3 regions of the Tumidithrix helvetica PCC 7403 genome follow, and region 1 is predicted to be linked to each of the others. Evidence: riboswitches for the same ligand, from Rfam matches in the RefSeq annotation. Region 1 holds a riboswitch; each other region holds the start of a gene.
What was found. Region 1 has a riboswitch for cobalamin ahead of ACP2WE_RS07050 (DUF1636 domain-containing protein). Riboswitches for the same ligand answer to the same signal wherever they lie in the genome.
Positions count from the first base shown of each region.

Region 2: linked by a shared signal. The riboswitch ahead of cobG (precorrin-3B synthase) and the one ahead of ACP2WE_RS07050 (DUF1636 domain-containing protein) in region 1 are both predicted to bind cobalamin.
Region 3: linked by a shared signal. The riboswitch ahead of ACP2WE_RS19840 (HupE/UreJ family protein) and the one ahead of ACP2WE_RS07050 (DUF1636 domain-containing protein) in region 1 are both predicted to bind cobalamin.

Region 1 is NZ_CBDDRA010000005.1:223,960-234,036, forward strand. It holds gene rplE (50S ribosomal protein L5) at 1-180, shown strand, start outside; gene rpsH (30S ribosomal protein S8) at 205-606, shown strand; gene rplF (50S ribosomal protein L6) at 687-1,226, shown strand; gene rplR (50S ribosomal protein L18) at 1,262-1,624, shown strand; gene rpsE (30S ribosomal protein S5) at 1,709-2,329, shown strand; gene rplO (50S ribosomal protein L15) at 2,465-2,908, shown strand; gene secY (preprotein translocase subunit SecY) at 3,019-4,320, shown strand; gene ACP2WE_RS07040 (adenylate kinase) at 4,320-4,883, shown strand; gene infA (translation initiation factor IF-1) at 4,950-5,186, shown strand; gene ACP2WE_RS07050 (DUF1636 domain-containing protein) at 5,310-5,714, opposite strand; cobalamin riboswitch at 5,737-5,878, opposite strand; gene ACP2WE_RS07055 (anthranilate phosphoribosyltransferase family protein) at 5,931-6,983, opposite strand; gene ACP2WE_RS07060 (LysR family transcriptional regulator) at 7,113-8,102, opposite strand; gene ACP2WE_RS07065 (SDR family oxidoreductase) at 8,268-9,083, shown strand; gene ACP2WE_RS07070 (MBL fold metallo-hydrolase) at 9,121-9,996, opposite strand.
Region 2 is NZ_CBDDRA010000004.1:27,498-37,574, forward strand. It holds partial or broken gene ACP2WE_RS05005 (tetratricopeptide repeat protein) at 1-638, shown strand, start outside; partial or broken gene ACP2WE_RS05010 (element excision factor XisH family protein) at 650-805, shown strand; gene ACP2WE_RS05015 (XisI protein) at 836-1,180, shown strand; gene ACP2WE_RS05020 (hypothetical protein) at 1,241-1,507, opposite strand; gene ACP2WE_RS05025 (cobalt-precorrin-6A reductase) at 1,828-2,586, shown strand; gene cobJ (precorrin-3B C(17)-methyltransferase) at 2,629-4,059, opposite strand; gene ACP2WE_RS05035 (precorrin-2 C(20)-methyltransferase) at 4,056-4,820, opposite strand; gene cobG (precorrin-3B synthase) at 4,820-6,466, opposite strand; adenosylcobalamin-variant (AdoCbl-variant) riboswitch at 6,529-6,600, opposite strand; gene ACP2WE_RS05045 (glycosyltransferase) at 6,727-8,229, opposite strand; gene tpiA (triose-phosphate isomerase) at 8,433-9,188, shown strand; gene rpsL (30S ribosomal protein S12) at 9,349-9,756, shown strand; gene rpsG (30S ribosomal protein S7) at 9,876-10,077, shown strand, end outside.
Region 3 is NZ_CBDDRA010000025.1:6,998-17,074, forward strand. It holds gene ACP2WE_RS19835 (tetratricopeptide repeat protein) at 1-464, shown strand, start outside; gene ACP2WE_RS19840 (HupE/UreJ family protein) at 606-1,304, opposite strand; cobalamin riboswitch at 1,328-1,473, opposite strand; gene ACP2WE_RS19845 (PhoH family protein) at 1,582-2,529, opposite strand; gene ACP2WE_RS19850 (peptidylprolyl isomerase) at 2,540-3,640, opposite strand; gene ACP2WE_RS19855 (hypothetical protein) at 3,823-4,476, opposite strand; gene ACP2WE_RS19860 (histone deacetylase family protein) at 4,791-5,729, shown strand; gene ACP2WE_RS19865 (glycosyltransferase) at 5,873-6,940, shown strand; gene glyA (serine hydroxymethyltransferase) at 7,384-8,679, shown strand; gene ACP2WE_RS19875 (Uma2 family endonuclease) at 8,780-9,589, opposite strand; gene ACP2WE_RS19880 (methylated-DNA--[protein]-cysteine S-methyltransferase) at 9,776-10,077, shown strand, end outside.

The DNA.
Region 1 (10,077 bases):
AGCTTTGACGGTCGAGGCAACTATACGTTGGGTGTGCGCGAACAGCTAATATTCCCAGAAATTAGCTATGACAGCATCGACCAAATCCGAGGGATGGACATTTCCATCATCACGACTGCGAATACAGATGAAGAAGGACGTGCGCTGCTCAAAGCAATGGGTATGCCCTTTAGAGAATAACAAGTGGGATCATAGGAGATAAAGATGGCTACGAACGATACCATTGCGGATATGCTGACACGCATTCGCAACGCCACAATGGCAAGGCATCAGGTCACAGCAATTCCTGCTACCAAGATGACACAGAGCATCGCCCGTGTACTCAAGCAAGAAGGCTACATTGGAGATTTTGAAGAAGTTGGTGAAGGAATTGACCGTAGGTTAGTGCTGTCACTGAAATATCAAGGTAAGAATCGTCAACCGATTATTACGACACTTAAGCGGGTTAGTCGCCCTGGATTGAGAGTTTACTCTAATCACCAGGATCTACCTCGCGTTCTTGGCGGTATTGGGATTGCGATTATCTCCACCTCTAGAGGCATCATGACAGATCGTGAAGCTCGCCGCCAAAAGGTCGGTGGTGAAATTCTTTGCTACATCTGGTGATGGCAGCATTTGGCAATTAGGACTCAAGAATCAGAACTATTTATGATTCTGCATTCTCAATTCTGAAGTTAGGAGTAATTATGTCTCGTATTGGAAAACGCCCAATTCCTATCCCTGCTAAGGTTAATGTGGCTATCTCGGGTCAAGAAGTGACTGTCAAAGGTCCTAAGGGCGAGTTAAAGCGAACCTTACCCGATCAGGTGGAAGTATCTCAAGAAGGTGAAGTGCTTGTTGTCAAGCGTCGCAACGATCTGCGTCCTGCTCGTCAACAACATGGTCTCTCTAGAACCCTTGTTGCCAATATGGTGCAGGGGGTTTCAGAAGGTTTTCAACGCCGATTAGAAATTCAAGGTGTCGGTTATCGTGCTGCTGTCCAAGGTACGACCTTAACCCTTAACGTTGGTTATAGCATTCCCGTGAAGTTAGAGCCACCTGTAGGCGTGCAGTTAACAGTAGAAAATAACGTAAATATCGTCGTTACTGGCATTAACAAAGAAGATGTTGGTAATACGGCTGCTCGTATTCGCGATGTGCGCCCCCCTGAAGTATATAAGGGTAAGGGTATTCGCTATGCTGGAGAAGTCGTGCGTCGTAAAGCTGGCAAGGCTGGCAAGAAATAACTAGGAGTCAAGGCAACAAAGCTAAGGGGTAAATTATGAAAATAGACCGTAAGCAAGCAACTAAAAGTCGTCATCAGCGCGTCCGTCGCAAGCTGTCAGGTACATCTGAACGCCCTAGGCTATCTGTGTATCGTTCTAACCAGCACATCGTGGCACAGGTGATTGACGATGTATCCCAACATACCCTAGTTGCAGCATCTACCCTCGATCCAGAGTTAAAGCCTGAGCTTAAGTCAACAGCAAACCGTGATGCCTCTGCTAAAGTGGGGGAATTGATTGCTAAAAGAGCGATCGCTAAAGGAATTACACAAGTTGTGTTCGATCGCGGTGGTAATTTATATCACGGTCGCGTACAAGCCTTGGCAGAAGCTGCCCGTGAAGCAGGTTTAGAATTTTAGAAATCAGCCTAAATCGCTTAATTTTTAAATCTCTCCATAACTTAAATTACGATCATCAGTAACTAACTCATCCACAACAGAAAAATGGCAGAACGTAGAAATAGAGATAGTAAAGGCACCCGTGATGGTGGCGGTGGTAGCGGAGACGGCGAAAACCGCGACGAAAAACGCAAAGGTAAGCGCAACGAAGCTAAAAAAGCTGAGCGTAGTCGCACAGAAAAGGAATCTGAGTGGCAAGAACGGGTAGTTCAAATTCGTCGTGTTACCAAAGTGGTAAAGGGCGGTAAGAAGCTCAGTTTTAGAGCGATCGTGATCGTTGGCAACGAAAAAGGTCAAGTAGGCGTTGGCGTTGGCAAGGCAAGCGATGTGATCGGAGCCGTGAAAAAAGGCGTATCCGATGGTAAGAAGCATTTGATTCAAGTGCCCTTAACCAAAGCTAATTCTATCCCTCACCCTAGTAATGGTGTTGGTGGTGGCGCTAAGGTAATGATTCGCCCTGCATCTCCTGGTACAGGTGTAATTGCTGGGGGGGCAGTAAGAACTGTGCTCGAACTAGCAGGGGTTAAAAATATTCTGGCAAAGCAGCTAGGTTCTGATAATCCTTTGAATAATGCTCGCGCTGCCGTGAATGCACTATCTGCTCTTCGTACTTTCAGCGAAGTTGCAAAGTCTAGAGACATTCCGCTTGAGCATCTCTATAACTAAGCTATAACTAAGTTTGGAGTGGGCAGTGAACAGTTATCAGCGAGCATCGAACGGCTTGATTGTTAAATAACTGATAACTGCCGCTAAAAGCCAATCGTCAAAAATTGATAACTGATAACTGATAACTGATTAGCCATGAATTTAGAAGATCTCAGACCCCAGGTAGGGGCTAAACATCGTAAACGTCGCGTCGGTCGTGGTATCTCCGCAGGTCAAGGTGCAAGCTGTGGCTTTGGGATGCGCGGGCAAAAATCACGTTCGGGTAGACCGACTCGCCCTGGCTTTGAAGGTGGTCAGCTACCTCTCTACAAGCGCGTACCTAAACTAAAGCATTTCCCAATTGTGAATGCGAAACATTTCACTGTTATCAATGTTGACAGCCTGAGTGAATTACCAGCAGGAACTGAAGTTACCTTAGAGTCGCTCATGGATGCAGGTATCGTTACACAGAATGATGGTGCTTTGCGCATTCTTGGTCGTGGTGAAATTGGTGTTGCTTTAAACGTTCACGCGCACTCATTTACTGCTGGTGCAAAAGCTAAGATTGAAGCTGCTGGTGGCACCTGCACTGAAATCTAGTCGCTTAGTAAATGGTCGCAAGCCACAGTGATACAGAAAAATAGTATTCTGCATTACAATACAACAAAGATACTTACACCTCTCTTACTAGCTTCAAGGTAGGCATAGCAATGGTAGTTAGCAAAGGGAAAAACCCTACTCCTCAAGAAACTTTCCTACAGATGGCACAGGCAGCGGGTCTGCGCGATCGCCTTCTGATTACGATGGGCATTCTCGTCCTAATTCGTCTGGGGATTTACCTGCCTTTACCGGGAGTGGATCGCCAGATTTTTGGTGAGGTTGTCAAAAATAATTCTGTCGTTAATTTCTTGGATATCTTTTCTGGTGGTGGTTTATCCCTACTTGGGATCTTCGCACTAGGGATCATCCCATTTATCAATGCTTCGATTATTTTGCAACTCCTAACTGCGGCGTTACCTACCCTAGAAAACCTCCAGAAGAATGAGGGGGAAGCGGGTAGACGTAAAATATCTCAGTACACAAGATATCTGGCTTTGGTATGGGCTTTAATCCAAAGTTTAGGTATTTCTTTTTGGATCCAAAATGTTGGAGCAGCGACCCAACCTGGACCTGCTTTTATGATTGAAACCATGCTTGCTTTGTCGGCGGGTTCCATGTTTGTGATGTGGGCTGGTGAGGTGATTACGGAAAAAGGTGTGGGTAATGGTGCATCCTTACTAATATTTATCAGTATTGTTGCTGGCTTGCCAAGATCTTTAGGTGACACAATCGCTTTGGCACAACAGGATAGTTCTAGGGTTGGTGGCGTAATTTTGCTAATGGTGATCTTTTTGGTCATGATTGTTGGCATTGTGTTTGTCCAAGAAGGAACCCGTCGCATCCCGATTGTTTCAGCGCGTCGTCAAGTTGGGCGTAAATTGTTTAGAGAGCAAGCGTCTTACTTACCTCTAAAGCTAAATCAAGGGAACGTAATGCCGATCATTTTTGCTTCTTCGGTTTTAATTCTTCCTGCTAGCCTTGGACAATTTTCCAGTAACGAAATACTTGTTAGTATTGCCAACTTTGCATCCCCAAGTGGTCCAGGGTATATTCCAATCTATTTGTCACTGATTTTAGGGTTTAGCTATTTCTACTCAACCCTAATTGTTAACCCTGTCGATCTGGCTCAAAACCTTAAGAAAATGGGCAGTAGTATTCCAGGGATTCGACCAGGGAAAGCAACATCAGAGTATATTTCGGGTGTTCTCAATCGTCTTACGTTTCTCGGCGCTGTTTTTTTGGGCGCGGTAGCAGTAATTCCTACAGCTATAGAGCGTGCTACGGGTGTAACAACCTTTAGTGGTATTGGTGCTACATCTTTATTGATCTTGGTTGGTGTGGCAATCGAGACATCGAAGCAGATACAAACCTATGTGATTTCTCAACGCTACGAAGGTATGGTTAAGCAATAATGCCTAAGATCATTTTGATGGGGCCACCTGGTTCTGGTAAGGGTACTCAAGGCGAAATCTTATCTGCTCTATGGAATGTGCCTCGGATTGCACCTGGTGACATTTTCAGAGCAGAGATCAAACAGGGAAGCGAGTTAGGTCTAAAGGTCAAAGCTTTTAGCGACTCGGGTCGGCTTGTTCCTGATGAGGTGGTAATCGATGTCATGCGGACTCGTTTCAGTCAACCTGACACCCAATCAGGATGGATTTTAGATGGGTTTCCTCGCACTGTGCCACAGGCAGAGGCTCTTAACGATCTTTTGGCTGAACTCGATCAAAAATTTGATCGCGTGATTAATTTAGATGTGCCCGAGCCAGTACTAGTCGAGAGAATCCTTTTACGCGCTCAAGAGCAAAATAGGGCTGATGATACCGAAGAGGTGATTAAAAACCGCCTTGAAGAATATTATGCAAAGACAAGACCTCTGTTAGAATTTTACGGGACTCATGTTGTTCAAATTGATGGCATCCCATCTTTAGAGAATGTGACAGAGGCTATTCAACAGCAACTATCGATCGCTTAGCGATCGGGGACTTTCGTGAGAAAGACCCTAGTGATTTTTAAACCAAGTTTTTAACGGAGAGGTTATTTGTCCAAGCAAGATGCAATTGAAATGGAAGGTACAGTGACTGAGTCACTGCCTAATGCCATGTTCAGAGTCGATCTGGATAATGGGTTTAACGTACTCGCTCATATCTCTGGCAAGATTCGTCGCAACTATATCAAGATTTTGCCCGGCGATCGCGTCAAGGTAGAGCTGACTCCCTATGACTTGACTAAAGGACGCATTACTTATCGCCTGCGCAATCAGGGTGGCAAAAAGTAGCCAATCCTAAATCTTTAAATCTAGATATTTGAAGCACAAAAATGAATATTGCTGAAATGGCAAGTACTTTCAGATAGTTGATATCTTGTAAGCACTTGCCTTAGTTTTTGGTGTCAAAAAACTTTATCCAATTGCTGCTAACTCCTGCATCGGTGGAATTTTTGCAACAATCCCTTTTTTAAGCGGGGCAGGTCTCTCTGCCCAAGGTAGGTTGCCGTCTGTTTGCGCATTATATTTACTGGCACAGACTAAGATTGCTGATGCGGTGGTTGCGAGGGATGCGGCATCCACAGGGAGATCGCCAAATAAATAGGTGTATTTTCCTTCAGAAGCGATCGCGACAACACAGGGACGATTGCAAGCACTCATGCATTCAACAGACTGAATTAAGAAGCTTGACCTCAAACTCCAACTTTGATTGAGCTTTAGCAACTCGTCTAGTAGTAGCTGTCCGCCACTAGTACCAACCCGTTTGCCATCTTTCCAAGTACTGGCACAGGTCGTGCAAACAAATAATTTATGAACCATCTATACCTCGCAGATGTATTTTTTTTGTCGATCGCAATCGGCGGGCATCCTGACTTAGACAATTACTGCCTTTACAGTTGCGGGACAGTGTAGGACTTGCACCATACTTTCCCCGTTTCCTCTAGTAGCTGATCCCTACCAGAACCGACCCCCTATCTTATAGCATTTCAAACAAATTGAATTGGATTTACGGCAGATTGAATTTAGGCTTCGCGCTCAGCCAGCGGTGAAGGCGGCGATCGCTTCCTTAACATCCTTAAGTTTGCGCTCGGCGATGCCCGTATTGAGAATTTCTTTGGCGCGATCGAGCCCAGACTGTAGATCGGCAGAAATGCCAGATAACCAGAGATAAAATCCACCATTCCAAATCGCAGACTGCATATATTCCGAGGGCAAGCCCTTGAGCGTAGACAAAATCATCTGAGACATTTCTAGTGCCTCGGCAATTTCCACATCTTTACCCTGCAAGTTGTAGTCTCTGGCTGAAAGGGTCAAGCGCTCGAACGTACCGCCACGATGAATGCCCAAAATCGCGGTGCGATCGCGGGGTAAATCGACGCTTCCCTCTAAACCCTTAATCGTGGCAAATTCAGTCACGCCGCGCAGGGCAAATGCCTCGCGGATATTGGTTTCCGTGGGGGGATGTACAAACCCTGACACAGTTAGGGTTTTGCCTAGGTAGGGAACCCAAATTAGTTCTAGGGTGGCAAAGGGAGGTCTTTTTCCCACTTGATCTCTATAGGGCACAATGCCCTGCGCCAAGGGAAAATGCTTGGGCAGATAGACAAAGCCTAAATTCGTCGCGCTTAGAACCTGTCTCACCTGCGCTAAGGATAGCTGCTGCCAATTGACGCCCAAAGCCTGCCAGATATCGATTAAGGGTAAACCGTCTTTGGTGGGCATGCGATCGCCGCCATGCAAGATCGTGGGACAGCCTGCACTTGCCAAGATCAAACTAGCGATCGGACTGATGGGTGCAGTGCGCGATCTGCCATCATAGGGCGAACCCAGCACAAGTACGGTTTGTTCGGAATCAAGCGCTTCGACTCTGCCGCCGAGTTGGTCGTAGGCATCGAGCATGCCAGCTAACTCAACGCCAGTCGGTCGCTTAATGCGGTGGGCAATCATGAATGCGCCAATTTGAGCGGGTGTGGCTTCCTGCTCCAAAATCATTTTGGTAGCTAATTCTGCTTCTTGCCGGCTCAGGTCTTTGCCCGTGTGTCTTCCACTGCCAACCTTGCGAAGTAATTCACGAAAAACCTTACTCATTCCCTTTGCCGTGATGTTGGATTAAATTCGTAGGTCGATCTATAGTAATGAATCTACGGCTTACCAGTATGACATTACAAATGGTTCGTTGGCATTGAAGCGATCTCGTGGTTGAGTCTCCAGAAAAAGTTAGTGGGTCATTAATTGGGGATTCGCCGCCAATAATTGGTTGCTAAGGGTTGACATTTGGCTGGGGTGAAATCTTTGCTCGCTGAGGATGTGATTTTTTTGCTGGATTAACTCACAGGTCAACTTACGGAAATGATAGATCGGTGGAATTTGCAAGCGATCGCCCGTCGTTACCAAGACAATCTGACGCGTGAGCGTTGGTCCGACAATTTCGCGCACAGCTAACGAAGGATCGTTGCTCACATCTTTGAGAGCTGTGGCAGGTAAAAGCGCAATTAAGTCACCTTGTCTGATCACACCTCGAAAGGCATCCAGAGAATTAAGCTCTAGTACGGCATTGAGGTGCAGCCCCTGTCGGTTAAATTGCTCCTGGACGAGACGTTGCAAGCCGTAGCCATCCTTAAACACCACCTGATCGTGGCGATCAAGATCTTTCCAAGTTACTTGTTGGTGGCAGCTAAGAGGATGATCGGCAGCCATCAGGACTTGGATCGATTCCTCATAGAGCACATCGACCACCATCTCTGAGCTAGAGGTCAAAAAAGGATTATTCATCACCACAGCTAGATCGATCAGCCCGTCTTTGAGCACCTTGAGCGCGCGATCGCTGCCCAAGGTCGTTACCCGCAGTTGTACGTTGGGATAGGTTTTGGCAAAACTCTGTAAAACAGGGGGCAATTGATAGGCACATGCCGAGGGAATCGCCGCCACACAAAGTTCCGTTTGCTTTCCTGCTTGCAAGTCATTTAGTTCTTGCTCGACATTTTTCCATTCTTGGCAGATTTTACGCGCATGGGGCAGCAGCCGCTCACCCCCAATAGTTACCTTGGCACTGGCACCACGATGAAATAACTGGATACCTAAACTTGCCTCTAAAGCCTGAATTTGTCTGCTCACCGTAGACTGGTTGACATCACATTTTTGTGATGCCTGTTGAAAACTGCCTGTCTCAACCACAGCTAAAAATGCTTGTAATTGCTCCAACCGCATGGAAACTTAAGGAATATTTGGGTTATTAAGAAAGTAAGGTTTTTTGCCGAGTGGTTTAGTACGGAATGATACATTCCCTTTCCTTTTAGCTATGCCCTTAGCTGCATTCACGCATTCGCGATCGCTAGTATGCTTAGGGTGAGGATTTACGCAAAATGGCGACCTATGAAAACAGTTTTGATTACTGGGGCATCGACAGGAATTGGTAAAGCTACGGCTTTGGAATTTCAACAAAGGGGATGGAATGTTGTCGCCACGATGCGATCGCCAGAAAAAGCTACTGAACTCGCTCATCTCAGCCATGTTCTCTGTTTGCGCCTTGATGTTACCGATCTTGACTCCATTCAGCAGGCTGTAGAAACGACGATCGAAAGATTTGGGGCGATCGATGTCTTGGTGAATAATGCGGGCTATGGGCTGGTCGGCGTGTTTGAAGCTTCGGAGCGATCGCAAATAGAACGTCAGTTCGCTACCAATGTCTTTGGGCTAATGGATGTCACTCGCGCTGTACTCCCCCATTTTCGAGAACGGAAACAAGGTGCGATCGTCAATGTCGCTTCGATTGGTGGTCGTCTTACCTTCCCTCTCTATAGCCTCTATCATTCCACCAAATTTGCCGTGGAAGGTTTCTCGGAATCGCTGCAATACGAACTCAAACCATTTCAAATCAGAGTGAAGCTGATCGAACCTGGTGCAATTAAAACGGATTTTTACAGTCGTTCCGCCGATATTATGTCTCGACCAGGGCTGACTGCCTACGATCGCTTTATTGCCAAGGTTTTACCGAAAACAGAGAAGGCGGGAATGGATGGTTCCTCTCCTGAAGCTGTAGCACAAGTGATTTATAAAGCCAGTACAGAGGACTCGTGGAAGCTGCGCTACCCTGCGGGCAAAAATGCTGGCATGTTATTGTTCCTTCGCAAACTTTTGCCTGATGCCGCTTTCACCACTTTTATCAAACGTGTGTTAATTGACGGATAACCAAACGCTACCATGACCGCACAGAGGACATTCCATCCTAGGTAATTCCAATCGAGCTATGGGTGGGAATTGAGATCGCCATACCTTCTCTTGCCATGACGGCGCTAGGAAATTTTTCTTGCACTTGGCGACCGATCTCATCCAAATAATCATCGCTATGCACGGGATCGTGATGGAAAATTACGAGGGTTTTCACGTTTGCGGCTTCCGCTAGTTTGACGGCTTCTTGCCATGTCGAATGTCCCCAGCCTACCTTAGGAGAGTTTTTTGACCAATACTGTTCGTCGCTGTAGGTGGCATCAATAATCAAAACATCTGCATCCCTTGCCAAGTGAACGAGGCTTTCATCAACGCGATCGGCAAAGTGCTCTGTATCTGTGGCATAGACAGCGGATTCATTACCCCAACTTACTCGATAACCCGTTGCTTCACCAGGATGATTGAGCATGCCTGGCTCTACGATTACCCCATTACCGAGATCGATCTTACTGGGCACTTCGACATCGTGAAAGTGCATGGCTGCTCCCATGATGCGTAACGGCACTGGAAAGTTAGGATGCAGCATCTGTTCTTCTAAACGGTCTTGCATGGTTTGCCCGTTGGGTGCAACCTTGCCATAGATATGAAACGTGTTGCCCTTGATAAAAGCTGGGGTAAAAAAGGGAAAGCCTTGAATGTGATCCCAATGGCTATGGGTGAAAAACATATGGGCATCAATAGGCATTTCTTTGAGTAAATGCTGCCCTAGTACTCTTAGTCCCGTTCCACCATCAAAAATAAGGCGCTTACCGTGACATCGCATCTCAACACAGGGGGTATTACCACCATAGCGCACAGTGCTAACTCCTGGAGTCGCGATACTTCCTCTTACGCCCCAGAAATGGATTGAAAATTGGCTGTCAGGAATGGACATGGGTAAATTAAGGTTAAGTTAATTTTGAGCCATTGTGTCTTAAGTCTCAAGAGAATATTCAATTGCTGGGTTGATACTATA
Region 2 (10,077 bases), on a different contig from region 1:
GAAGATATGAGGAAGCGGAGCCGCTCTATCTAGAGGCGCTGCAGTTGAGTCGAGAACTATTAGGCGATCGCCATCCCGATGTCGCCTCCAGTCTCAACAACCTCGCAGCGCTGTACGATTCGCAAGGGAGATATGAAGAAGCGGAACCGCTCTATAAAGAGGCGATGCAGTTGAGGCGAGAACTGTTGGGCGATCGCCATCCCGATGTCGCCTCCAGTCTCAACAACCTCGCAGCGCTGTATGATTCGCAAGGGAGATATGAAGAAGCGGAACCGCTCTATAAAGAGGCGATGCAGTTGAGGCGAGAACTATTAGGCGATTGCCATCCCGATGTCGCTTCCAGTCTCAACAACCTCGCAGGTCTGTATCGTTCGCAAGGGAGATATGAAGAAGCCGAACTGCTCTATAAAGAGGCGATGCAGTTGAGGCGAGAACTATTAGGCGATTGCCATCCCGATGTCGCTTCCAGTCTCAACAACCTCGCAGTTTTGCGTTATCACCAAAATCGTTACGATGAGGCGGAGTCACTATTTTTGCAAGCCCTAGAAATTTGGGAATCTGGTCTCGGTAACAATCATCCCAATACGCAAAGCGTTAAAAATTCTATTGCCTATCTACAGGCAAATCGTCCGAGTTAAGGAACAATCAAATGATAAAAGATTTATTTCATGATGCAGTCAGAAATGCCCTAATCAAAGATGGTTGGCAGATTACTGAAGATCCATTATTTTTGAAAATAGGAGGAGTTGAACTTTATATCGATCTTGGAGCCGAAAGATTAATTGCTGCCGAACGAAACTCTGAATTATGATATTGAAAATGAGGTGATTGTCACATGGAAAATCTAGAGAAAATTGACAAATATCGCGCGATCGTCAAAGAAATCCTTAGCCAATATGCAACCTATAAACCCTCCTATGGCGACATTGAGATCCAAACCCTATTTGATACAGAACAGGATCATTATCAAGTTCTAGGCGTTGGTTGGAACAAAAAAGAAAGGATTTACGGTTGTTCCATGCACCTAGATATAAAAAATGGCAAAATTTGGATTCAAATCAACAATACCGAACTCGATATCGGTCAAGCCCTCGTGGAAAAGGGTGTGCCCAAAGAAGATATCGTCATCGGTTTTCAGCCCGTTTATATCCGCCAAGTTTCAGGCTATGCGATCGCCTGACGAAAAGATGTACAGAATAAGGGATCTGGGCATTTAGCCTTTTCCATCCCTAAAAGAAATCTATTTGGGAATTTTAATCACGATCGTCAGTCCATTTAGGTAGGTGAAGTAATTGGATACACCATTCTCTTGGACTACGGTAAATCCTTTTTGCTTAAATTCGAGCGACTTGACCGAAAGAGGAGCCTCTAGTCCGCCCTCTGGTTTCACCACAATCGGAATTGGCTTATCAATTTTAGCAGTCAATTTTGGATCGTGAAATAAAAAGTATCCAGCACCGAGACCGATCGCCACACCAGCAGCAGCCGTGAGGAAATATTTGAGCATAGGGACTAATTTCGTATTTTTCCCCACCATACAATAATTCTCAAGTCCCGTAAATCAGCTCATTTTAAACTGCGGCATGAATCATCAAAATATGAAGCGCTTATTGATATTAGGAGGAAAAAACGATCTGCAAATTTAAGCTGAACGCGCTCGAATTCATCAAGAGATTACCATCACTAAATTAGATGGACTTTCTAAGTCATAACAGCAATATTGCAAGTTGGATAGTTTAAAATCAGAAAAAAGGACACAGCCATGAATACATCTCGATATCCCATAGCTGCCGCACAAAAAAGAATGAGCAAATAGTTCATTAAAATATGAAACGCTTACTGATTTTAGGGGGAACAGGCGACGCGATCGCTTTAGCAGACAAAGCTACAAAGATTCCAGAGCTTGAAGCGATCAGTTCCCTCGCAGGTCGCACCCAAAACCCGATCGCACCTATAGGAAATGTCAGAATTGGTGGATTTGGTGGAGAGGATGGACTCACAGCCTACTTACAAGAGAACCACATCGATTTACTGATTGATGCTACCCATCCCTTTGCCGCTCAGATTTCCGCCCATGCCGCCACCGCCACCGCTACCTGTGGAATCCCGCATCTCATCCTCGTTCGTCCCCCATGGCAAAAGCAAACAGGCGATCGCTGGATTGAAGTCAAAAGCCATACTGCCGCTGCCCAAGTCTTATCCGAATTCGCAGGGAATTCTCTAAAGCGCGTCTTCCTGACGATCGGCAGACAGGAACTCGCAGCCTTCGCCGATCTCGATTCCATTTGGTTCTTAATGCGCTCGATCGATCCACCTGCCTCTACTGTTAAAGTTCCTCATGGCAAGCTGCTCTTGGAACGAGGTCCATTTACCCTAGAAAACGAACGCAGTCTACTGATCGAATATCAGATCGATGCGATCGTCAGTAAAAACAGTGGTGGCGATGCTACCTATGCCAAGATCGTTGCCGCCAGAGAATTAGGCATTCCCGCCGTAATCGTCCAACGTCCTCCCATTCCACCTGTCGAGCAGGTTGATAGTGTAGACGCAGCGATCGCATGGTTGATGGAACGACTCGTCCAATGAATCCCCTGCACACAGGCAAGAGAGCTTCCAGATCCTCCTCTCTTACTCAAGGGATCGGGGGGGATCGTATCGTCTCGGTGTATACACCCAAACCTTTCCATCCTTACGGGAAATCGTGCGGGTCTGACTCGAACCAATAATAATCAGGGTTCGCATATCGGCATCTTCGGGATTGAAATCGCCGAGCGTGCAGACTTGAACCGCTTGTTTCGGTCTGCCAAGATTGCGAGCCAATACCACAGGAGTTTCAGGCGATCGCCGCTGCAATAAAATCTCTTTCGCTTTGCCTAACTGCCAAGTCCGCTGTTTTGAAACGGGATTGTAAAAAGCGATCGCGAAATCTGCCTCAGCCACTGCGGCAATTCTCTGTTCGATTACCGACCAAGGCTTGAGCAGATCGGAGAGGGAAATTGCACAAAAGTCATGCCCAAGGGGTGCGCCCACCTGAGCTGCCGCCGCCTGCATCGCTGAGATGCCGGGTTCGACACGAATATCAATCGGTTCCCATTCTGGCTTGGCTTCCTGTTCCAATACCTCAAACACCGCCGCTGCCATCGCAAAAATCCCTGGGTCGCCAGAGGAAACCACGGCAACGGATTTTCCTGTGGCGGCGAGGTCGAGTGCAAATCTGGCTCGATCTAGTTCTTCGCGGTTATCCGAGTCGTGACGCTGTTGTCCTGTATGTAAGCACCCAGCTAAATCGAGATAGAACTTATAGCCGACCCAATCCGTTGCCGATCGCAGGACGGCTTTTACTTCAGGCGACATCCATTCTGGCTTGCCCGGCCCCGTACCGACAATCGTGAGTTGACCTCGCGATGCCGTTGCACCGCTCGTGGGATGATAGACCAAGCAGTTAGGAGCGGGCGGAACGGCTTCTTCCGTGATGCGAATGAGCAGTTCGCCATCATCGGTAATCGGTAGTTTGCTTTGGTGCAACCAAGGGGCTTCACCCTCCAAGCGCAGGGTTGCACCAGCGAGCAGATCGGCAATAAACTTCTTGGCATCCTCTGGGTTTGCCAGCCTATATCCCTGTGGAGGATTTAGCAATGTCGTGCGAAATCGGATATCTCCCGTTGTCGTAATTGCAGGTTCAATGCCCAGCGCATCGGCAATTTGACGCGCTAGATCGTTCACGCCATGCAAACCGCCCAGCAAAGGCACGACGGCACTGCCATCTTCGGCAACGGCTAAGACGGGTGGCTCAGAACGTTTATCGGTCAAGAGTGGCGCGAGGGTGCGAATCAGAATGCCTGCGGCACAGATACCCACAATCGATGTTCCTTTAGCAAACAGTTCCTGTAACGTTTCGCCGAAATCGCTGAAACTGATATCCACACCCTCTGTTCGCCCTGCTAAGCCATAGAGAATGGAATTGGGTAAAGCAGTCATGAATTGCCTTGCTGTGGGAACGCTATTTTGTCCAAGCACCACTACTGCAAGCGTTGGAAAGAAAGGCTCTAAAGGCTTCATGACACTGACTTTTGTTGACTGGGGATCACAACTAGCGACCAATAGGGAACTTCTGCGGGATCGACTTCTGCGATCGCCACAATTCTCTGATTTGGCATCGTCGCCCGTTCGATATACAGTGCCCTTGAGAATAATCCCAACTCTACTAGAACATCTCGAACTTTGCTGAAGTGCCGACCGATTTTGATGATGACTGCTGTATCTGCAACCGCGAGGCGATCGCGTAAAATTTCGGCTGAGAGCGTCGCAGGCATAATACTCAATACATCATCGCGATAGGTTAAAGGAACTCCTAATGCCGACGCACTCGCCATCGTGGAAGAGATGCCTGGTACGACTTCGGTTTTAAACTGCCCTGACAGGCGATTAAACAGATACATAAAGGAGCCATATAGAAATGGTTCTCCTTCACAGAGAACAGCAACATCTTGACCGTTACTGAGATAACCTGCCAATTTTTCGGCAGCTAGATCGTAGTAGGGTTGAGAAGAGCGAACTGGACTAAAGGGCAGGGGCAAGGGAACTTCAATTTGATCGGCACGCAGATAGTCGGCGACGATCGCTCTCGCTAACACCTTGCCATTTTCCATAGTGGGATAGGCAATCACTGGCACCGATTGTAAAATTCGATAGGCTTTGAGTGTAATCAGCTCTGGATCGCCCGGTCCAATCCCCAAGCCATAGAGGCGACCTGTTTGAGGGGCGCGATCGCGCTCTCCATCGGCAGCATTTATCTCAGGATTTATCTCGGAGTCGATCATTATGAATTCTCACTGGTTAATGCATTTACAATTTCCTTGCCAACTTCCTTGAAATCGTCACGATCGCTCAATCCCAAATCGAAGATTTCCTGCAACTGGGGAATAGAATAACCATCGACAAACTGTCTGAAGGATTGACTAAACGGCGTTTGGGGTGACAGATTTACATCCATGGGCGATCGCTGCTGTTGATACACCTGCAACATCCGTTCCACAACCACAGGAATTTCCTCGACGGGCACTGCTCGCAATAGCGGTCGTCCAAAGGATGAATTCAGCGCTCGATCTCTTGCTCCCACATAAATGTCATAGGCTTCGAGCGATCGCTCCTCCTTCACAATCTCAGTTCCCACTAGGGCAATGTCACTGTGACGATACTGAGCGCAGGACTTAGTACAGCCACTAAAATGAATCTCGATCGGTCGATCTAGGCTCACTCGTTGCTCTAAAGTTTTCACGAGTTCTAGAGCATGGTCTTGGGTATGGGTCGCGGCTGACGCACAGCCCCCTCGTCCCGTACAGGCAACCATTCCACTATCTAGGTGCGTAGCTGACCAGTGCAGTCCCAAGTCAGCAATCTCTGTTTGCAGAGCCAGTAAGCGATCGCTGGGAATATTCGCGATCAGAATATTTTGCCAAGGTGTTAGCCGCAATTCCCCACCACCGTAGGTTTGCGCTAGCGCTGCTAAGCTGCGTAACTGGGAAGATGTGATGCGCCCAAGGGGCAAGGCAATTCCCAAATAAAACAGGTTTGGCTGAGACTGAGCGTGACTGCCAAGACGATCGAAGGATTCGTCAAAGGATTCGTCAGCGATCGCTTCTGGGGAAGCTTCACTCCTTGTTAAAGGAAAAGATAGAAGCTGTTGCACCCGTTCCAAATAATGCTCTACGCCCCAATCGGATAAAAGATGGCGCAGACGGGGCTTACGATTGCTGGGATAGGCTTCACGCTTCAGATCGATATAGTCCAGATACACTTGAGCGAGGGCGGCTAACAGGGATACCGTTTGCTCTGGCGCGATCGCGATGTTTGTCATACTCCTGCGATCGACTTCTACATTCAAATGTAGCCGAAACAAGATCTCTGAAGCATTGCCTGATTTCCGATTCGGGATTCGATCGGGGTTTTGCTCAGCGACGAAGGTAATATCATTGCGGAGATTTCGGACTGAAACAGATTCCCCACCATCAAAGCAAACACTAAACTTAGGGGAGAGGTTAGCTAATTCGAGGTGAGTTTGCAAATAGTCATCCCAAGCCTTTACCAAGGGACGAGTATCGAGCCGACTATGGGGATCGATCCCTGCCGTGGGACTTACCATCATATTGCGAATGGGGTCGATGCCGATCTCGCGAGGCGCTAAGCCCAAGTTTTGTAAGTGGTGAAAGCTTTCTGGGGCGATCGCTGTTTGAACTCCTCGAATTTGAAGATTGGCGCGATTGGTCACTTGGACACAACCATCTCCATAGCGATCGGTCAGGTCGGCGATCGCTTTACATTGCGGCTGGTTAAGAATTCCTCCCACAATCCGCATGCGCGTCAAAACGCCATCTTTGGCAACGGAACCATAAAATAATCCTGGGCAGATTGGTAATTTCGCGTTTACATCAATCTGCAATTCGGGTATTTGTTTAGAATGTGACAACGAACTATCTCCTCCCTGTGCGACGCAGGGAAATAAGATTCAAACATTAAGCGTCAAACACTTAGGGGAGCGGCATTCTGGCTTTTACAGTTGCGGCACAGCGTCGGAATCACACCAAACTTTCCCGTCCCCCAGTCTTTGAAACCTATCACAAGCTGACTACCAAAAGCCTGCGATCGGCACTTTTCTTAACGAAATCTTGGGTGATGTTATAATTTTTTCAGCCTTCATAGGGAGAAAACCAGAAATTCATCGGGTAGTTAGATGAACTTAATTTTTTGAGCGGCATACAAGCACATTCGCAAAAGCACCAAGCCTTCTTTAAAGTGGGCAATATTAGATTGTCCGTAGGTACGAGGCTGATACCTCACAGGCACTTCCACAATATGTAGTCCTAGCTTTGCCGCCCCAAACAGCAAATCAAAGTCCCCAAACGGATCGAAGTCCCCAAAATAGCTGCGATTGGCAACGATGCGTTCGTAGTCAGAGCGCCATAACACCTTTGTGCCACAGAGGGTATCTTTGAGCGATTGTCCCAGCAAATATGAGAAGGCGATCGCAAAAAACTTGTTTGCTAGGGTATTTAACCAAGGCATCGCTTTGCCCGATCGCGGATAAACAAGACGAGAACCATTAATAAATTCGCCTCTACCCAAAGCAATTACCTGAACAAATTGCGACAAGTCCTCTGGTTGTACGGTTAAATCGGCATCAAGAATCATCAGGATGTCGCCCGTTGCTTCGGCAAATCCCAATCTCACAGCATCGGCTTTCCCCTTGCCTTTTTGCTGCATACTTTTAAAAGTGAATTGTGCAGCGCCACGCTCTTCTTGCCTATTTTGAGCCTCTGCAACAACCCGTTGAATCTCTTCCCAAGTATTATCTTGCGAATGTCCTTCCACGAAAATAATTTCTGTGTGTTTCCCTAAAGCTGGCATGCGCTCTACAGCCGCTTGAATATTTCCTGCCTCATTCCGCGCTGGAATCACTACACTTACTGAATAATTAGCGATCGCTTCGGTAGCACTGGAAATCGTAGGGCGGGCAATAATATAGTTCGTCAGGCTGAGATTATCAATAACAGGCAGTTGACAAATATAACGGTTGATAAAGTTGGCAAGCAATGGAATCCACTTTGGGCAGAGGAATCGCTTCCCCATTTTGACCGTACTATAGCCAGTTACCATCAGTAGGTTCAGCACATCATGTAGGGATAGCCAATTTTGCGGTGGCTGGGGGCGTCGTTGTCCGATCAGTTCGGCTAAATGCAAAAGCCCCTCCCACTGATAGTTATGGAAGACGAGAACGATCCGCGTGCGCGGATGGCAAAAGGCTTGGAGCCGATCGAGTACCGACTGAATATCGTTAAGATAACCTAGAACCCCTGCGAGGAGAATAAAATCAAATTTTTCAGATTCTAAATCTTCGGGTGTAAGAGCCTCGGCATCAAGACAGTAAAAACGCAAGTCAGAGGGCTGAGAGTCCTTGGGTTGAGATGCAATCGGGTTGGTTTGATGTTTTTCCTGTGCGATCGCAATGGCAGATGGGGCAAAGTCAATCCCCATACCCAAGCTAGGCTTAACGGCAGCGAGTAGACTGCCCGTGCCACAGCCAATCTCAAGTACCTTACTACCCTGTGGAACCAAATATTGGTGTAACTTTTGGATATCCTCGTAGTAATAATGATTGCGATCGCTCCACCAATCTAAATCAGGGGCAATCTGCTCAAAATACGATTGAATTTTATCTTTAAACCTGTCCATCAACTTAAAAATTACTTAATTTACCTTGTACAGGCTTTGTAGGATCGCGGTTTTGAGTTTAACTCAATATCATCCCATGCTAGATATTCATAAAACATAACCGAGAGATCGCTTCATTATTGCTGACCGCTACATACCCTTTTTCGGTAAACTAAAAAGTTACTTAACTGTTTCTATAATTTACATTCAGGGGTAATCAAGCATTGCGTAAGATTGTCATTGCTGGCAACTGGAAAATGTACAAAACCCAGTCTGAAGCAAAAGCCTTTTTTGCTGAATTCCCAGCACAGCTTAACGCTACAGCAAAAGCCGCAAGCGTAACCAACCAACAAATCCTTATTTGTGTCCCATTTACCGATCTAGCGATTTCGCAAGCGATCGCCAGTTCGAGCGCATCACCTAGCATCCATATCGGCGCACAGAACCTGCATTGGGGCGATAGTGGCGCATTCACGGGTGAAATTGCCGCCCCCATGCTGGTTGAATTGGGGATCAAGTTTGCGATCGTCGGGCATAGCGAGCGACGTCAGTTTTTTGGTGAAACCGACGAAACGGTAAACAAAAGGTTAAAAGCCGCTCAAAAGCATGGTATCACGCCCATTTTGTGTGTGGGAGAAAGCAAGCAGCAACGCGATGCTAATGAAACAGAAGCATGGATTTTTTCTCAGTTAGAATATGGACTGAAAGAAGTCGATCAGCAAAATTTGATTATTGCCTATGAGCCAATCTGGGCGATCGGCACGGGTGACACCTGTGAAACTGCCGAAGCCAATCGCGTGATTGGGCTAATTCGCAGCAAACTCACGAATCCTGATGTCACGATTCAGTATGGTGGTTCGGTTAAACCTGAGAATATTGACGAGATCATGGCACAACCTGAAATTGATGGCGTGCTAGTGGGTGGCGCAAGCCTTGATGCCACGGGCTTTGCTCGCATTGTCAACTACCAAAGTCCCTAAACCCATCCTGCAATATTCAAGCTTAACCACAGATACAGCACCCCAACAAAAACTTAACTCAAGAAAATTTGCTGTTAAAAAATTGACTTAATTTAGCATATTTTGTTAAGATGATGTGCTGTTGATTTACACTATAAAACCGCAAGCACAATAAACTTTTATGCCCACTATCCAGCAGCTCATTCGTAGTGAGCGCCAGAATACTAACCAGAAAACCAAGTCTCCTGCCCTCAAGAGCTGTCCCCAGCGCAGAGGCGTTTGTACGCGTGTGTACACCACCACCCCCAAAAAGCCCAACTCTGCCCTGAGAAAAGTAGCAAGAGTCCGCCTAACTTCTGGTTTTGAAGTAACAGCATACATTCCTGGTATTGGGCATAACCTGCAAGAGCACTCGGTTGTGATGATTCGCGGCGGTCGGGTAAAAGATCTACCTGGTGTGCGCTACCACATCATTCGCGGCACACTAGATACAGCGGGTGTCAAAGATCGCAAGCAAGGACGTTCTAAATATGGTGCCAAGCGACCTAAGCCAGGTCAAGCCGCTGCACCCGCCGGAAAGAAGAGATAGTCCATTCAAGGCTTATCATTCGCTCATCGTCGATACGTTAAAGCAAATGACAAGTGGCGAATATTCTCAAAGTGAAAGATTTTCAATTACAACAAACTTAAACCTCATCACTCAGTAAAATGTCTCGTCGTACTAAAGTCGCCAAGCGCGTCACCCCACCTGATTCTGTCTATAACAGTCGCTTAGTTAATATGCTGATTAGGCGCATTATGACCCGTGGCAAGCTATCTGTTGCTACCCATATCGTTTATGAAGCACTGGATACTGTTGCGGAACGGACTGGTAGCGTTCCGATTGAGGTCTTCGATCGCGCTATTCGCA
Region 3 (10,077 bases), on a different contig from region 1:
ACAACAATCTCGGTCGTGCCTTATCCGATCAAAATAAACCTGTGGATGCGATCGCCGCGTTTCGGAAAGCGATCGATGCCGAGCCTAGAAATAACGTTGCCTACAGTAATTTAGGTAATTTACTCCGCACCCAAGGAGATAGTGCTGGTGCTGTTGAGGCTTTTACCCGTGCGATCGTCTATGGCAAAGAAGAGTTATGGGTTGACTACGCGAGTCTTGGTTTAGCCCTTGCCGATCAAGGCAAAATGCGAGAATCTTTAGACGCTTACAACAAAGCGATTTCTCTGAACCCCAGTTACGCTAGGGCACATTTTGGTTTAGGGGCTTTATACACAATGCAAGGCGATATTAGTAGCGCCATTCGCTCTTATCAAGAGGCACTGAGGCTCTACGAGGCTGACAATAATACAGAGTGGGTAAAGCGTACCCGCCAAGCATTACAGGCTTTGCAGGGCATCACCTAAAGCAATAGATTCATCTCAAACTAAGAAAGACAGTTGTAGAGACAATTCATGAATTGTTACTACAACTGTCCTTCCAGACTCTCCGCCATTTTCAATGGTTGCTGGAGATCTAACCGCCTAAAAAGCAGTTAGATGAATTGATTAGATTTTGGAAATTGGAAATAGAACGGCAATAACTTGGGAAGCGAAGAAAGCTAGACCAATACCAGAAATCACTAGACCGGCAGAACGCAACTGTATGGGGGATTGCTGTTCGGCTTTTTGCTTGAGGATGGTTGCCTTACCAATCCAAAATGCAAGGAGTGACACCACCAGTTGCACAATTGTAAATCCAATCAGATAAGCAATTAGAGGAGTAGTTTCTGCGCCAAAAATGGATTCGCCATACGCATAACCATGAAATATGCCAGCAAGCGCTGAAAGCCCTGCAACGACAAAAGTATTAAATCTATCCTTCTCAATCAACAAAATACCGAATAGCAAGATCGATCCAGAAACAAATAGCTCAACTCCTGGAAGATTTATGCCTGCTAGATGTGCCCCAGTACCAAGCATCGCAGATAATACAAACGAAATCGGAATCATCAGTCCCTGTCGCTTAATAGCAGCAAGCAAGCCAACTGCCACAAGAAATGCAAAATGGTCGGGTCCAATCAAGGGGTGCGCTATACCAGATACAAAACCTTCAAAGAAGTTAGATGCCATTTTTCCATCCATGGCATGGTGAGCAAAAGCTGGTGTGGCTGACAACAACAAAACACCAAACAATGCAGCTAAACAGACTGCCTTATAGACAACCTTATTAAAAGGAAGAAACCGAGAATTTTTAAATTTATTCATTTTCTGTGCCTCGCAGATATTAGGAATGAGCAAGATCGTCGGCGGGCATCCTGACTCAGAGATTTTTGCGATCTCATTACAGTTGCGGGACAGTGTTGGACTTACACCAAGCTTTCCCCGTTAACTCTGACGGTCAAATTCCGACAGAACCGATTTTATAGCCTAATAAAGATATCACGCTTGAAAGTGCCCAATCCTGCCTACGCAATTCTTATTATGGCAACTGTGACAGCTTAATACTTTTCCCCAAAAACAAGGCTCGGAAGTAGTTTGCAAGCTAGTGTTCGGCTAGCTCGTAGGCAGCAACAATTTTTTGCACGAGTGGATGGCGCACAACATCAGACTTAGTAAAGTGACTAAAGGCAATACCCTCAACCCCTTCTAAGATCTTTTGCGCCATTTTGAGCCCAGATTTTTGATGATGGGGCAAGTCAATTTGGGTGACATCTCCTGTCACCACCATGCGAGAGTTAAATCCCAGACGCGTCAGCACCATCTTCATCTGGGAGATCGTGGTGTTTTGTGCTTCATCCACGATGATGAAGGCATTGTTTAACGTGCGACCTCGCATATAGGCGAGTGGAGCAACCTCAATCACACCACGCTCGATCAAGCTGGGGATTTTTTCTGGATCCATCAACTCGTACAAAGCGTCATAGAGAGGGCGCAAATAAGGATCTACTTTTTGTTGCAGATCGCCAGGTAAAAAGCCTAGCTTTTCGCCTGCCTCCACGGCAGGACGGGTTAAAATCAGACGCTCAAACTCCTGATTTTGCAATGCCTTGACGGCTGCCACCGCTGCCAGAAAGGTTTTGCCAGTCCCCGCAGGACCAATCCCAAAGATCAGATCGTGGTTTTCCATGTCCTGCACGTATTGCTGCTGCTTGAGCGTGCGTGGCTGAATCTGTCCACCTCGATGGTTCCTTGTAATCGCTGGTCGATCGCTCCATGATTCCGCCCGTTGTTCTTCCACAGCTTGTTTGGCTGCCAAAATATCGACCGAAGCGATCGCTCGATCTTGCGACCAGAGTTGCTTGAGGGCGCGAACAATTTGCAAACAGAGGGAAATCTGCGGTTCAGTACCCTCGATCAGTAAATCTTGTCCGCGCAGAACCAATTTTGTGCCTGTCTCAAGGGCAATTAATTTAAGGTTTTCTCCCCTAGTCCCTGCCAAACGTATGGCACTACTGGGACTAGGTAGACTGAAAGTTTGGGATTCACCCATGGGTTATAAATTACTTGCTGGTAACGAGGTTTTCTAACCCGCTAATAACGCGAGCAGAAAGAATTTTGTCTCCTAACTTTAGTTTACGCAAAACTTCTTCGCCTGTGGTGACATATCCAAAAGCCGTGTAGTTGCCGTCGATCAAATTTAAACCTGCAGGGGTCAGATCGGACTCAAACAAATACAGGAAAAACTGCGAGGAACCGCCATTAGGATCGGTACCAGGGTGAGCCATTGCCACGGTGCCATAGGCAGAAAACGGCAGTACGGGTAACGTGCCAACCATGCCGAGTTCATCAAAGGTATGTTCGTAGACTGGATCTTTTTTATTCACCACGCGAATTTCTAGGGGCACAGTGCGAACTTTACCTGTTGCGGAATCCACAAAGCCATCTGCCTCACCCGCAGGATCGCCAGCTTGCAAGAAGAAGTTGTCATCAGCCCGATTAAAGGTTAAACCGTTGTAAAAGCCCCGTTGAACCAAATCGACAAATTGACCTGCATTGACAGGGGCACTAAAGCCATCCAAGGTCATCGTGAAATTCCCTTTCTCTGTTTCCATTTCGACGATCGCTCGGCCCTTAAGCTGGGGCAATCCTGAATATTTTGCGGGAACTTCAAAGGGAAATGCCTGAACCATTTGGCTCTCAATCGTTCCCACATATTCCAGCGCTTTTTCGCTTAGGGGTTTGATGTTGTTTCTGTCTTTGGTGGCGATCGCTTCTTGCAGGGGAACAAGCACATTGCCAAGACTGGCAAGGCTTTCTTCCGCCGATTGTTTCGCGGCTGGGGTAACACTTGCCAAAATCTGGTCGCGTTTTTGCGACACGCTTAACAGAATACTATCTACATCTTTGCTTAGACCTTTCCAGCGTTTGAGATTGGCTTGGCGGGGCATACCCTCTAATTTAAGCTGAATCTCCCGCACGATCGAATTGTCAACGGGTAAGGCATTTCGTAGCAAAACGCTTGCATCTTTGATCGCACTTTTATTGGGTAAAGCCGCAAAACTAGGCTGAGGATAAACCACGCACCCAATTGCTATCAAAACTGTCACAGCGATCGCAATTGCGACCTGCGACCAATTTGCCAAGAATTTATTTCTAACCATGAGACCTAGATGAATGAACTAGCCATTTAAAATGCTAGGACATTTGGGAACTAGAGAAAAAAATAAAATGATTCGTTATAGCAATCCTCAATGAGTTGTAATAATTTGTTGCGCAGGCATCTTGCCTGCAAGGGCTAGAAGCCCGTACTACGTTCGCAAACACAAGGATCGCTTTAGAAAAATTAACTAGGACGAATAAACCAGAGGCTTCTTTTGCCATCATGGCTAATGGAGTCAACGATGAGGTCTTTGACTTTGAGGGGCAACCGCGCTTCTTTTCTCGCACGGCGAAGCGTATTGACCGAACATTCTAAAATTTTAGCAACCTCTGTGGTGCTCCAAAGTCGGGTAAACACATCATCGGGCAGATTAGACATGCTTTTGGCAAGTTCTGCCCAAGACTGCACGTAAATTTCTGTGGCATCTTCATGTTCGATGGTTGCTTCTGGCTCACTTTCTTCTGGCTGCACGGGGTCAAGATCTAACGTGCCGTAGATATCTGTATCGACATAAAGCTGCAAGTTGAGGATATCTTCCCAACTTTTTAAAAAATCTGAACTCGCAGGATCGTCTATGTCTTCTTGATTAACCAGTAAATGATAGTTTGGTGGACTAGGTAGGCTAGGTGGGCTTGGTGGGAAATTTACAGAAAGATCTACGCCACCCTTTGGCTCAGTCTTTAATTGCAGAATGAGATCTGAAAGCGCTTTCAGCACGCTATCTTTGCGTCCATTTTCATAAAGAGCGTTAAGCTCATTTACCATCGGAACCAACTCTTCTGGCACTGAAAGCATGGCACTGTCTAGGCGATCGCTGGGCTGGTGAGTATCTACCACAGGGCTTGTTATTGGACACTTTTAAGAAAGATTACTGTTGACAAGCAGGCAAGAAATTACAAAACAACAATAAAGTAAATATAGCAATCCTATTTAATTTGTATGTAGGGGCACATGAATCACCCCTACGATTCTAAGCAGAGAAAAATTGCTCATGAATCATGCTTGATTGCGATTGGTAATGCCTAACGGATAATTCTTAAAGTATAGCGTTAGGTTTAACGTTAAATTTAATCGCGATCGCGTTAGACTGCATTCCTCTCGTTTTACTCTGGCTCGTTGGCTCAGATATTCATCTAGAATACCCACCCTCTATGTCTTTATCAACATTCCCGATAATCTACTCAGATCGGTTTTTAGAGCATCAAACTGGGGTTTATCATCCTGAAAATTCGGGTCGATTAACCGCAATCATCGAGGCTTTAAAAACTTCTGATTTGGCAAATCGTCTGACGTGGAAACAGCCTACGCCGATCCAACAAAGAGATCGCCTGCGGCAAGAGATAGAGCGCTTTCATACGCCCGCATATATCGATGCTGTGCAGGCAATATCGGAACGGGGTGGCGGTCATATTGATGGGGATACGATCGCGTCGAGCCGCACCTATGAAGTGGCATTATTGGCAGTGAGCGCATGGTTAGATGGGGTCGATCTTGTCTTAGCCTCAGACGAACCCGTTTTTGTCGTTGCCCGTCCACCTGGACATCATGCTCGCGCTCACACGGGAATGGGGTTTTGTATTTTCTCGAATGCGGCGATCGCGGCACTGTATGCGCTCGATTTACCAAATATTCAACGAGTGGCGATTTTAGATTGGGACGTGCATCATGGCAATGGTACGCAAGAAGCGGTTTGGGATCGTCCAAATCTTGCCTATGTTTCTACCCATCAAGCCCCCTTTTATCCCTATACAGGCGATCTAGAGGAGACAGGAGCCCATGGCAATGTCTTGAATTTACCGATGAGAGCAAATTGCTCGCTTCAAGAATATTTGGTCGTATTTGAACAACGTGTCATCCCTTTTTTGCAAGACTTCAAACCAGATTTACTGATTGTCAGTGCAGGGTTTGATGCGAATTCTAACGACCCTTTGGCGAGTATGTCCCTCAAGCCTAAAGACTATGGTGTCCTCACAAAGCTCTGTTTGCAGCTAACCCACAAAATAGTATTTGGCTTAGAAGGTGGCTATGAATATTCTAGTTTGTCTGAGTCAGTATTAGCCGTTGTGGGGGCTTGTTTGGCTAGCGATTAGCTTCTATAGGAATCTCTGGTTTAGATTTTAGATCGGACTTTAACAGGCAAAGGTCTAGGGCGGAAGAGCCTCGCCCCTCCCAATGACCAAATCCACATATTGCCCTTCTTCTCTCAATTATTTTTTACGGTTCGTTGAATTCTATGAAGCTTCTATTTATCTCAACTCCTGTCGGTGCATTTGGTTCTGGTGTTGGCGGGGGCGTTGAGCTGACCGTTGAGAATGTGGCGAAGGAACTGATGTTGCGATCGCACACGGTTCATCTTGCAGCTTGTGTGGGTTCTCAATCTCAGACGATTCCACTGATTACGATTCCTGGGGAAGTGCATAGCTTTGCCCAAAATCAAACGAGAACCGATCCCGTGAGCTTCCCAAACAATTCGGTTCTAGCGAATCTGTGGACTTATGCCCGTGAAATGCAAGATAGTTATGACTTAATCGTCAATTTTGCCTACGATTGGTTGCCATTCTATCTCACGCCGTTTTTTGAAACCCCGATCGCGCATTTTGTCAGTATGGGTTCGTTGTTAGATTCGATCGATCGCGCGATCGCTCAAGTCGTACAACAATATCCCGATCGCATTGGCGTCTACACCCAAACCCAAGCCGATACCTTCGATCGCCCCTTCCCTATGGGCAGTCAGTTTCGTCTCTTGGGTAGTGGCATCGATCTCGATCTGTATGAGTTCCAGCCGACTTCAGAAGCTCGCTTGGCTTGGGTCGCCAGAATTTCGCCTGAAAAAGGTTTGGAAGATGCGGCAGCGGTGTCTGAGGCAACAGGTTTAGAGATCGATGTCTTGGGTAAAATGCAAGATCGAGAATATTGGGAACAGGTAAAGCAAGATTTTCCTAAAGCGAAATTGAATTATCTGGGCTTCCATCCTACAGAAAAGCTACAGGAAATCATGGGAGTGTGCCAAGCGCTGTTAATGACACCTAAATGGGTTGAGGCTTTTGGAAATGTCGCGATCGAGGCACTCGCCTGTGGCGTTCCCATTGTCAGCTATGCCAGAGGTGGTCCCGTTGAAATTATCAAACATGGCAAGACAGGTTATCTAGTGGAGCCCGATAATGTCCCAGCTCTGTGTGATGCTATCACAGCCGTGTCTCGGATCAATCGGATTGTCTGCCGCCGCGAAGCCGAGGCGGAATATTCTCTGACAGCTTTAGGCGATCGCTTTGAGCAATGGTTTATCGATATTCTTACTTGAGTTCTGGTCTATTTGGGACAATTCATGAATTGTCCCTACGATTCTAGGCAGAAAAAACTGTTTATGAAGCATGGCTGCAATACTTCAAAAAAAAAGATTAGAAACTTTTTGCGATCGATAATCTAATTTCAAATGAGAGCCGCCCACCCACTCCACTTGAGATTTAGCGCTCACGTTGATGCTGATACCATTTTCAAAAAATGATACGACGCATCATTTTTTGAAAATACCGCGCTCGGCGCGGAACCCCAAATTCGATCTGTTGCAAATTTAAAAGAAATTGGTATGACTTCATCAGCTAGAAGCGTAAAACATCACTGGAAAATAAGCTTGTGCCCCAACACCGATATCCCCTTGCCGTAACAAATTGCTCAATCTAGCGTGTTAGCATATCTCAGTATGACTTGCGTGCATGGATAGCACTACGTTTAGGAGATATTTGAGTGGCAGACATTTCATTTTTAGCGAATACCGACCCCGCGATCGCAGGCCTGATTAATCAAGAACTAGAGAGACAGCGCAGCAATATTGAATTAATCGCCAGCGAAAACTTTACCTCTCCTGCGGTAATGGCAGCACAAGGCTCGGTACTGACCAACAAGTATGCCGAAGGCTTGCCTAGTAAGCGGTACTACGGTGGCTGCGAAATTGTGGATGAGATTGAGGCGATCGCGATCGATCGCGCCAAACAACTCTTTGGAGCCGAACATGCCAACGTCCAACCCCACTCGGGTGCACAGGCTAACTTTGCCGTGTTTTTGACTCTTTTAGAGCCTGGCGATACTTTTATGGGCATGGACTTGTCCCACGGTGGACACTTAACCCACGGCTCACCTGTGAACGTCTCAGGCAAATGGTTTAAGGCAGTGCATTATGGCGTTAGCCCAGAAACCGAACAGCTAGATTACGACATGGTGCGCGAACTTGCCTTGAAACATAGACCCAAGTTATTGGTCTGCGGCTATTCTGCCTATCCTCGCGTGATTCAGTTTGATAAATTTAGAGCGATCGCTGATGAGATTGGGGCTTACCTATTTGCCGACATTGCCCATATTGCTGGGTTGGTCGCAACGGGACATCATCCCAACCCGATTTCTTACTGCGATGTGGTGACAACTACAACCCATAAAACCCTGCGCGGTCCCCGTGGTGGCTTGATTCTCACCCGTGATGCGGAACTAGGTAAAAAACTCGATAAGGCTGTGTTCCCCGGTACTCAGGGTGGGCCGTTAGAGCATGTGATTGCAGGTAAGGCAGTTGCCTTTGGTGAAGCCTTAAAGCCTGAATTTAAAGTCTATTCTGGCGCTGTGATTGCGAATGCTCAAGCGATGGCAACACAACTGCAAAAACGTGGATTTAAGTTAGTTTCTGATGGCACAGATAATCACTTGATGCTGATTGACCTCCGTTGCATTGGTATGACTGGCAAGGTTGCCGATCTGCTTGTCAGTGGGGTCAATATCACGGCAAATAAAAATACGGTTCCCTTCGATCCGACTTCACCGTTTGTCACCAGTGGCTTGAGAGTGGGTTCTCCCGCCATGACCACAAGGGGCTTGGGTACAGAGGAGTTTCGCGAGATTGCCGATATTATTGCCGATCGCTTGCTCAGTCCAGAAGACGAAGCCGTACAAGAAACCTGCAAACAAAGAGTGGCAGACCTCTGCGATCGCTTCCCACTCTATCCCGATCTCTATGCGGGACAAGCTCTAAAAGTTCCTGCTTTAACCAGTCGCTAAAGCCTAAACGGAAATCCTTAATACATTATAAAAATGCCTCTCTTTAATAAAGAGAGGCATTTTTTTGGTCATTCTTATCGATCGAATTTCAAGCCCAACTTCAAGTCAGCGTACTTGGATCGATACCCAACTCGCGTAACTTTGCTGCTAATACGTCAGCACGTTGGCGTTCTTGTTCGGCACGTTGATGTTCTTGTTCGGCACGTTGATGCTCTTGTTCGGCACGTTGATGTTCTTGTTCGGCACGTTGGCGTTCTTGTTCGGCTTGTTCTGCACTCCACAATAATAGGTCGCCAGCTCGATCCCACCAGCGCAGCCAAGTATTGGGTTGGCTTAGTCTTGCCCCAGACCAAATCCCTAAAAATAGTTCTAACTCAGGAATCCAGACGCGACCGCGATCGTCTGGTTTCTGCAAGGAATATTCGCCCATTTGCAGACAACGCACCTCTAAACTAGGTTCGTAGGGATCGAAGGTGACATAGGTAGGAACTTGCAGGATCTGCTCGTAAAAGTACAGCTTGCCATAGGGCGGACTCGATCGCACGGATAATTCGCTGCCATCGGTTTCGGAGAGGAACTCCATCACAATGGCGATCGGAGAACCCTCTAGGCTAGGTGTATAGCTGCGACGAATAATGCCCTCAGCAACAGGCTGCACTTGCGGCACATAAAACCAATCGGGTGCTTTGACCACGATCTTTTTATTGACTGTCGCAACCAGCGCGAAGTTGGAACCGATCAACATTTCTGGCTGGATCAGTCCTGCGGCTCCGAGCGCATCTGTAAGGGCAGCAGCAAGGGAGGGCTGTTGAATGTTTTCCACAGGATCGTCAGGTAATACAAAGTCTGCTGGTAAGGCTTCCCAAGTAATGGTTGGCGCTGTTTTGATGGGTGGGGCTTGCAGAACCATGATAAAGAAAACAAGTTGCTTGTTTTAGTAGGTTACTGAATATGCTTAGAGTGTAACAAACTCTAGCCCTTTCTGAGCTGTTTCGATCGCAGGAGAACCTGCTGATTGCGTCGAGCATCGCAAGAAATGGGTGGTATTGCAGGTTTGTTTTCGATAGAGTAGAGACCTATTCATCATTGCGCCGTTATGCAATTCATGCAGATAGAGAAGGATGACAATACCAAAGACTACGATCGCATTGCGAAAGCGATCGCTTTCATGCGAGAAAACCACCTCAGGCAACCCGATCTCGCCACGATCGCAGAGCATCTTCATCTGAGCGAATATCACTTTCAGCGATTGTTTGCTAGGTGGGCAGGCATTAGTCCTAAGCGTTTTTTGCAATATCTCACGGTGGAATATGCCAAATCTCGGATTGCTGAGACTAAGAATCTTCTAGACCTATCTGTGGATGTTGGTCTATCGAGTTCCAGTCGCCTACACGATCT